3 regions of the Clostridioides sp. ES-W-0016-02 genome follow, and region 3 is predicted to be linked to each of the others. Evidence: riboswitches for the same ligand, from Rfam matches in the RefSeq annotation. Region 3 holds a riboswitch; each other region holds the start of a gene.
The links. Region 3 has a riboswitch for cobalamin ahead of IC758_RS16145 (ABC transporter substrate-binding protein). Riboswitches for the same ligand answer to the same signal wherever they lie in the genome.

Region 1: linked by a shared signal. The riboswitch ahead of IC758_RS02225 (energy-coupling factor ABC transporter permease) and the one ahead of IC758_RS16145 (ABC transporter substrate-binding protein) in region 3 are both predicted to bind cobalamin.
Region 2: linked by a shared signal. The riboswitch ahead of IC758_RS18235 (cobyric acid synthase) and the one ahead of IC758_RS16145 (ABC transporter substrate-binding protein) in region 3 are both predicted to bind cobalamin.

The regions. Positions count from the first base shown of each region.
Region 1 is NZ_CP061361.1:397,835-401,125, reverse strand. It holds gene cbiQ (cobalt ECF transporter T component CbiQ) at 1-426, opposite strand, end outside; gene IC758_RS02230 (energy-coupling factor ABC transporter substrate-binding protein) at 429-713, opposite strand; gene IC758_RS02225 (energy-coupling factor ABC transporter permease) at 703-1,455, opposite strand; cobalamin riboswitch at 1,640-1,833, opposite strand; gene IC758_RS02220 (nitric oxide reductase activation-like protein) at 1,971-3,291, opposite strand, start outside.
Region 2 is NZ_CP061361.1:3,946,100-3,949,390, forward strand. It holds gene IC758_RS18235 (cobyric acid synthase) at 22-1,536, opposite strand; cobalamin riboswitch at 1,656-1,835, opposite strand; gene IC758_RS18240 (histidine phosphatase family protein) at 1,883-2,497, opposite strand; gene cobS (adenosylcobinamide-GDP ribazoletransferase) at 2,518-3,291, opposite strand.
Region 3 is NZ_CP061361.1:3,460,015-3,463,305, forward strand. It holds gene IC758_RS16140 (FecCD family ABC transporter permease) at 1-1,004, opposite strand, end outside; gene IC758_RS16145 (ABC transporter substrate-binding protein) at 1,077-2,207, opposite strand; cobalamin riboswitch at 2,410-2,590, opposite strand; gene IC758_RS16150 (dihydrodipicolinate synthase family protein) at 2,713-3,291, opposite strand, start outside.

The DNA.
Region 1 (3,291 bases), 1.1 Mb from region 3:
GAAAAATATTAACTGATTAAAAGGTGTTGTAAGTATACAAAAATACACACAAGTTAAACAAGACATAGCTCTAAATAACACATGAATAGACATGTCAATAGATGCCTTTGATATTCCTATATAAAAACTAAAAAATTGAAAACTATATAGTAAATCTACTTTATTAAAAGATATATTTACAAGAGTTATACCTATACTAAGAAATAAAAAATACATTGGTATTTGAAGTAATTTCAAATAATTTTTTAAATCTATCCCTGCTACACAAACAACTAAAATACTCATTAAAATCATAATTCCACTTAAGATAAATACATTTTTTATTACCATAGAAGCAATTAGAAAAATTGCTCCTATGGCTACTTTTTTATTTGGATTTACTTTACTCAATCTATTTGTATATGCATATTTATCAATTATAAGCATAATTAACTTCTCTTTCCTTTTTGAATACCTAATATGTATCCTATTACACCTGCACCTAAAGCTGCTTGTGCAGAGAATAATAAACTCTCTATTTCTCCACTTGGTGGCTCATATGGGCTACTAAACCAAGGCTCATAATTTGGATTTATCTTAGTAATTTCACTTTCAGCTTGACCATCTGCTCCTCCATATTCAGCACCTGAATTTACAAGTAATGGGAATATAATAAGAGCTACTACTAATAAAAGTAATAATATGTTAGTTTTTGTTTTTGTTTTAGCACTCATTAGCTTTAACTCCTTTATCATTATTTTCTAGTATGCTTTTTTCTCCATTTTCTGTAATTAAATTATATACAATTACAGTAAGGATACCTTCTGCTATTGCTATTGGTATTTGAGTCATAAAGAAAATTCCTAAGAATTTAATTGCTGAAGCCATCACTCCACCAGATGGGTCTGGAAAAGCCAGTGCTAATTGTATTGAAGTTATTGTATATGTGGCTAAGTCTCCTATTGCTGCTGCAAGAAATACTGGTATAGCATTATTTCCATCCTTTTTCTTTAATGCTTTAAATATTAAAAATGATATAATTGGCCCTATTATAGCCATTGAAAAAGCATTAGCTCCTAAAGTAGTTATTCCACCATGTGCTAGTAATAATGCTTGGAATATTAAAACTATAGTTCCAAGAACAAACATTACACTTGGTCCAAACATTATTGCTCCAAGACCTACTCCAGTAGGATGTGAACAACTTCCTGTTACTGAAGGTATTTTTAATGCTGATAATACAAAGACAAATGCTCCACATAGAGCTAATAAAACTTTCTTCTTAGGGTCTTGCTTTACTATTTTACCTATTGATTTTAATCCCACTAAGAAAAATGGTATAAATATAACTCCCCATGCTATAGACCATTTTACTGGTAAGTAACCTTCCATTATATGCATTGCATTTGATGTAACTGGAGTTAAAATTATTAACATAAGTGCAGCTATAACCCCTAATTTGATATTTTGTTTCATTTGAGTATCCCCTCTCTCCCTTTCTAATAATTAAAATATGAATAATACATGTATCCTTCATTATAGCAAAATAAAAAAGCCTAACTCGATGGCTAGGCTTCTAATTTTCGACAATCTAAATACAAACACATAAAATAAACATATCTGTATAATTATTATAAGAAACTTTCTCCATCCCCGAAGAAATCACTTTAATATTTTAGGCAGGTCTCCTGACTTAGCTTCATCCTACTCCTCTTCCTTCCCATGAAATATAAAAACATATTATCATAGTGGCTAACAAAAGTTTCGTCTGCATCACAGTAGCGGGGGCTGTAAAGGAATTTAACCTTCTTCCCTATTAATCTTGCTTAAAGAACCTATAATATTATATATTTAATTTTTAATATTACTTTATTTTTAATTCATTTTCTATATAAATCATTGTATACCTTTTCTGTGAAAATTTCTACATTTTTTACAAATTTTATTCATTTTTATATTTTTATGTATATAAATTCTTTTTTATAAATCTATTAATTCCTAATTATTTTCTTTAAATACATTGAAACTACATCAGAAAATCTAGTTATATCTCTTGAATATATAAAATCATTTCCATAGATTAATCTTTCAGCTTCAAGTTCTGATTCTTTGCCTGTAAATACTCCTAATACTAATATATTTTGTTTCCTAGCTTTTCTTACTTCATTAGCTGTATCTCTTAAACCAACAACACCTCTATAAGCTTTTTCACCTCTTAAAGTTCTCTCACTGTTTTTTCCTATCTTTACATCATTTGGTCTTCCATCACTAAGGACTATCAAAATTTTATTTTCTTCATCTCTATTTATCAAACCACTACATATAGATTTTATAGCTAAACCATCTCTATTGTTACCAGCGCAGAAGTATTCAAAGATGTTTTCACTATTTTTAATACTGTCATCATAATCCTTAAATCTTTTTAATATCGTATAATCTAAGAAACTAGAAAAACCCATAACTCTATTTGGTATTCCAACTTCCGTCAAAGCATTTGCAATTATGTAAGCTTGAATTGCTACATTTCCTTGGTTTCTACTTTGAGAACCACTTGCATCCAACAATATATCAATAACATATTTTCCTTTTTCATTTTCTATATCTTTATAAAATATTTTATTATTATTACTCCTTCCAACTCTCCAGGCTCTATTTGCTAATATAGTACCACAATCAGAATATACTCTATTTTTAGCATTTTCTTCTACTAAAATCCTAGAAAGGCTTTCTTTTAATCGCTTTATTTGTTGTCTATACATCCTAGCATGTTCTCTAAATTTGCCTAAATTATTTTCTTTTTGTCTTGTCACATATTTTAGCTGAAAAACATTATTACATTCACTTCTAAGAACACCATCTGTGAAGTGAATTCTACATCCTTCATGTACGTTTCTACAATTTTGTGTTTCAAGCTTTTTAATTTCACCCTTACTTAAATAAGTTTTCCCATAGTAATGTTCTATTTTAGTGTATATTTTATTTACAGTCTCTTCATCAACATATATAACTCTATCTGCTGAATTGTTAGCTTGAGAATTGTCAAAGTCTCCTACTCCCTCTATAAGCATTGATGAGGAGATTGAATCTATATCACTTTCAACGATATTTTCATCTTCATCGCTATATAGTTCTTCATACATAAAATCAGCAAACGTATCAAAGTTTACTTCAACATTTTTTACATTGTTTTCATCATATGTAGAATTATTTTCTTCACTATTCAATATATATTCAAAATAAGTTAAATATATAACATCTAATACCTTTAAAATCTCCATAATATCCTGATTTGTATCTATAAGCCTTATATCA
Region 2 (3,291 bases), 490 kb from region 3:
AGTATAAATATAAAGTCATTCTTATTTCATAATTTCATATATCTGCTCTATATCTAAATGTTCTCTCAAGAAATCTGCCAATTTATCATACTCTTTATCTTTAAACTCATCAAAAGAACTTACAGTACTTTCTAATTCTTTTAATCCCTTTTTCTTTCTTATATTATTTAAAATTGCTCTTGTAAAATCTATTTCATCAAATATTCCATGAAGATAAGTACCAATTACATTACCTTCTTTATTTACACTTCCTTCAGTATAATTGACTTCTTTATCTAGTTTTTTTGTTATTAAGTCTAAGCTACTTACTTTATTACTGCGATTTGTAATTCCCATATGTATTTCATAGCCTTTTACTTTCTTACCTTTAAGGTTGTTCATATATTCGCCAGTACATTCAATAATGGTGGCTTCTACTTGAGTTGTAGTCTTTTCCTCTTCAAATATTGTTTCTGTATCTAAAAGACCAATGCCATCTACTTCTTCAATTTCACTTTCAACATGATAAGGGTCTTTTAATTTTTTACCTAGCATTTGATACCCACCACATATTCCAAATATCAATTTACCCTGACTATGTAAATTTTTAATTTGTGACTCAAGACCACTTTCTCTTATGTACTTTAAATCATCTATAGTACTTTTAGTTCCAGGTATTATCAATATATCTGGATTTCCTATAGCTTCTCCATAGTCTACATATCTAAGGCTTACATCTTCTTGTGTTTCAAATATATTAAAATCTGTAAAATTTGACATATGTGGAGTTCTAATTATTTCTATATGTATATCATTTTTATCCATTTTTTTCTTAAATCTAGTTGTTACACTATCTTCATCTTCTATTTTTATATCCATATAAGGAACCACACCTAAAACTGGTACTTTTATAATATCTTCAAGCATCTTTAAACCATCTTGTAGGAGTTCCTTTTTCCCTCTAAATTTATTGATTATTACTCCTTTGACTCTTTTTCTCTCATCATCATCTAATAAAAGCATTGTACCTGCTAATGATGCAAATACTCCTCCTCTATCAATATCCCCAACTATTATTACTGGTGCATCTGCTATTTTTGCCATACCCATATTAGATATATCTCTATCTTTTAAATTTATCTCTGCAGTACTCCCTGCACCTTCCATAACCACAATGTCATACATTGAACTTAAATTATTAAAGGTTTCCTTTAATACATCTACCAATTCTAGCTTATAATCATGATATTCAGATGAATGCATTTCTCCTACAACTTTTCCCCTTACAATCACTTGACTTTTATGATTTCCAGAAGGTTTTAATAAGACTGGATTCATATCTACTATTGGCTCTATTTTTGACGCTTCTGCTTGAAATACTTGTGCTCTCCCCATTTCCAATCCTTCTTTAGTTATAAAAGAATTTAAAGCCATATTTTGTGACTTAAAAGGAGCAACAGTATGACCATCTTGTTTAAATATTCTACACAATCCTGCTGATAAAATGCTCTTACCTACATTTGATGCAGTTCCCTGTAACATTACTTTTTTACCCACTTTCTCCCCCTCCTTAAAGTTAAATTTTACCTACAAATAAAATAAAAAAAGTCCTAATGCTTCTAAAGCTAGGACTTTTATATATATATCAATTAAAAATCTTTCACCCCGAAGACCTCATGTTTTAAATTAAATTAGGCAGGTATCCTGGCTTAACTTCATCCTACTCCTATAACCTTCCCATCAAATTGACAGTGGTATTTATAGTTTCGTTGGTTTCACAGTAGCGGGGGCTGCAAAGGCATCTAACCTTTTTCCCTTTTTACATCTAATTGAGAACCTAATTTTAATCTAATATTCTATTTTTGTTAGTAAGTTTATAAGCACATATCGTTTAATGTTTAATTTATATAAAATCAGTAAAATTCATTTTATTTATTACAGTAAATCCATTATCAACTTCCAAAATTGTAATAGATGCATTATCAATTTTAAAGTTCCAATGATATTTATAACTACCAGAAATCAAATGTGTTATTATGTTTCTTATTGTACCTGCATGAGAACATATAAGTATTGCTTTTCTATTTAAATAGTCATCATTTTCTAAAATTATATTGTCAATCTCTTTTGCTACTCTTTCATATGAATCTATCAAACTTTCTCCATTTGGGTATCTATAATTGCTACCTTCTTCTATCATTTTTTCAAATTCTTTTGGATGCTTAACTTTTATTTCTTCAAAAGTTATTCCTTCAAAGTCTCCAAAGCTAATTTCTCTTAGATTTTCTCTTTCTTCTATTTCTATTGATTTCAGCTTTGATATTTTCTCTACTGTATCTTTAGTACGTGAAGATGGAGTTGTATAAATCTTATCTATACTTTCACTACTCATATATTTTGTAATTTTATTTATTTGCAATTTACCTTCTTCACTTATATAACTATTTATATGACCTGATAATCTTCCTTTTTCATTATCAATTGTCAATGCATGTCTTATTAATATTAATCTTATCACATTATCACCACTTTTTAGTTTTAAATAAACATAAAAATTAACAAATATATATAAATCAAATATACAAGTTCTGAAAGTTCTATTCCACAACCTAATATATCTCCTGTTACTCCATCAATTTTTTTATAAATATGATTTTTAAACAATGTTATAAATATAAAAACTGCTATAGCTGAGCATAATACTTTAATCAATACTATATTAGGCACTAAAAATATTAATTTAGCAATAATACTAACTATCAATAATGTATATATTATAGCTGTTATTAACATACTTGTAGTCAATTTTCCTATAAATAAATTCCCCATTCCTTTTGCTCTTGGTGTTACCGTTTTATATGTCAATAACATTACTCCTAACCTTGCAATCATTGGCATGAATATTATAACCCATAGTGAATTATTGCTTATAATACTATATACAAATCCAATCTTTAATAAAAGTACAAACATAATTGCTAAAAGCGAATTTGTACCTAATCGAGAGTCTTTCATTATTTCAAGCATTTTCTCTTTGTCTCTATAACTGTATATTGCATCAAATGTATCCCCTAATCCATCTATATGAAGCCCCCCAGTAATCAAAACACCAGCAAGTGTTATTATAATCGCACATATAAATGGCTGAAACAAAAGTATAGAAACCCATCCTATTAAATAAGTTAATATACCAATAACAAGACCTACAAGTGGGAAATATACTATGGATTTGTAAAATTCATCATCAAATCCTACATCTAATTTTATAGGTATCCTTGTCAAAAACTGTAGTATCAAAATAAATCTTTTCAT
Region 3 (3,291 bases):
ATCAATAACATTATTACAATTGGAGCACCTAGTAATGAAGTTATTGCACTTATTGGCAATTCTATTGGTGACAAAATTACTCTGGATACTAAATCACAAAGAGCTGTAACTATACTTCCTAAAAGAATTACTACTGGTACCAATACTCTATTGTCTGATGTTTTAAATATCAATTTTGAGATTTGTGGTACTGCAAGACCAATAAATCCTATAGAACCTGCAAATGCTGATACTATTGCCGCTAGTATACTTGATATAAATACTACCAAAAATCTAAAAAATTTTATATTTACACCAATACTCTTTGCATATTCTTCTCCTAGTAAAAAAGCATTTAGAGGTTTTATTATGAATATAGTCATCAAAAGACCTAATATCCCAACTATCATAAGTATTTCTACTTTTTCCCATGTAAATCCGGAAAAACTACCCATAGACCACATAGTAAATTCCTTCAATTTTTCATTATTTGCAAATGATTGTAATATATTTGTAATTCCACTACATACATAGCCAGTCATAATTCCTATCACCAAAAGTGTTGTTATATTTTTTACTTTGCTGGCAAATAGAATAACTATAGACATTACAATTAAAGCTCCTACAAATGCTGCTATAAATATACTCATTGAATTTATACTTTCAAATCCTAATGTATATCCTCCTAAAATCATAAGTGCTACTGATAAAGTCGCTCCTGAAGACACCCCTAATATATATGGTTCAACTATTGGGTTTTTAAAAAATATCTGTAGTAAAATACCAGATACTGCTAAACATGCACCTCCCACCATAGTTGCAAGGACTCTAGGAATCCTTATATTATAAATTATTTTATAGTGTTCTGTACTATCCATTCCTCTTAATACAACATCTATTATTTCTTTAAATTCGATTTTTACAGAACCAAATGCTACACATATCAAAAAAGTAAGTATTATACCTACAATTAAGATTATAAATATAGTAGTATTTTTAATTCTGTTTTTATTGGTAAAGTCCATCTATATACTCCTCTTAATAAAACTAGATTAACTCAAATTTATAAAGTTTTCTTGTTAATTTAATCTTATTTATTATTTATCATAATTTATATAATGCTTAATCTTTTCACCTGTAGTACCTGGGTGAAATATTTCAACTAAATCCACTATTAATTCATCTGTCTTATCCACTGATTGATAATAATCCGGAGCAAACACCCATAAATTTCCATTTTTGACAACATCTAAATCAGATAACACTGGTGCACTAGATTTTATAGACTCTAAATTTGGTGCATAATCTGAACTTGATGAATATACAAATATATCTGCATCTTTTGCCACTTCATGTAATTGCTCAATACTTACTCGCCCTTCATTTGAATCGATTGAAGCACAAGCATTTATTCCACCTGCCATGTTTATCATATTATCTACATATGAATTTTTAGGTGCTATATAAGCATTACCTTCATATACAGATGCCCATACAACTTTAGGTTTACTTTTGTTTTTTATTTTTTTACTAACCTCTTCTATTTTTTGTACTGTTTTATCTAATTCACTAGCAGCTGTATCCTCTTTATCATAAAATGCAGCTATCAAGCTTGTCCACTCCATTCTTCCAAATGGATTTTGTTCCTTATATTCATTATCTACAACATAGTTAAGTCCCAATTCTTCTAATTTATCTATAAATTTTGTATCCGCTTCTGATAAACCACTACTCACTATAGTCAAGTCAGGATTTAAGTCTACTATTTTTTCATAATCTGGTGCTAAATTTGAACCAACATAATGTATCTTCCCATCCTTCATTAAATTTTTAATTTCTTTGATAGTCCAATATTGTTCTTCTGTTGTTACTGCTTTTATACTATCTAACTCACCTATTGTCCTTAAAGAACAAGCTTGTGTTGTAGATGCTATCAATACATTATCCACAGGTGTTCTAACTATATTTGCATTCTTGTATTTTTCAGGTATTTTTATCTTTTTAGGAATCAAAATTAGTTCTCTATTATCTCCATCAACAACCTTTTTAATTCCATCTTCTAAATTCTCAACACTAAATCCACTTGCATATTTTAATTCTAATTTTTTCCCATTACTAACTTGTTCATTAGTTTTGTCTTTTTTGCTACAACCTACAATACCTCCTGCCAAAAAAATTACCATTACAACTAAAAAAAACTGCTTTAAAACATTTGACTTGAATTTCATCACTTTCACTCCATTATTTTATTTTTTATGAGTGGCTACACATATTTTAAAAAAATATTTTACTAAAATTAATTTTATAAATATAGCTTTTTAGCAAAATAAAAAACCTCTCCTAAATTAGCAAGGAGAAGCTTCTATATCAATTTTATAAAAAATGAATTGATATCTCATTTTATTATAAACTACAATCTCCACCCTAAATTGTATTTATGTAATACTGGGCAGGTCTCCTGACTCACGGCCTGTCCTCCATCAACCTTCCCAAAATTATTATGAATCTCAGTGGATTTGATTTTGTATCCGTATACAGTAGCGGGGGCTGTAGTGAATTTACATCACTTTCCCTATTAAACTAAAATAGTACCCTAGTATTATTTACATTTAATTTTTCATTAAGATAATTGTAGTTTATTGTTAATTACTTTGCAAGGTTGATTTAATATATCCACTCAAAAAGAGGGCTTAAAATGACTATAAAAATCAATCTAAAACCCTCTTTATCTTCTTAGTTTATATTTAATTCATCCATCAAAGTTTTAATTTTACATACTTGATTTTCATCTGGTTTTATAAATGGAGCAGTTACGTAGTCACTTATTTCTAATCCTCTAATATTCATAGCTTTCTTCATTGCTGGTATAAATGGATTTGTTATTAAATAAAAATCCATTGCTTTATTAATATATTTTTGAATTTCGATAACTTTATCCATATCCTTATTATTATAAGCTTCAGCCCATTTAGAACATACTTCTGGAATTAGATTTGATAATCCTCCTATACATCCTGCTCCTCCAGACATTAAGTTGTGTATAAAATTTTCATCATATCCACTGTATATCTTAAAGTTTGGGAACTCTGTTTTCATAGTATTTATTAAATCTCTAGTATGTCCCATTAAAGTTACTGTATCTTTATATCCAACTATGTTTTCATGCTTTCTTGCAAGCTTTAATGTAAGTTCTGGACTTAAATCATAACCAGTTCTATCTGGATAATTATATAGGTATATTTCAGCATCTGTGTTCTCAGCTATCTTACTATAAAAAAGTTCAATACTATCATCATCAAGCGAGAAATAATA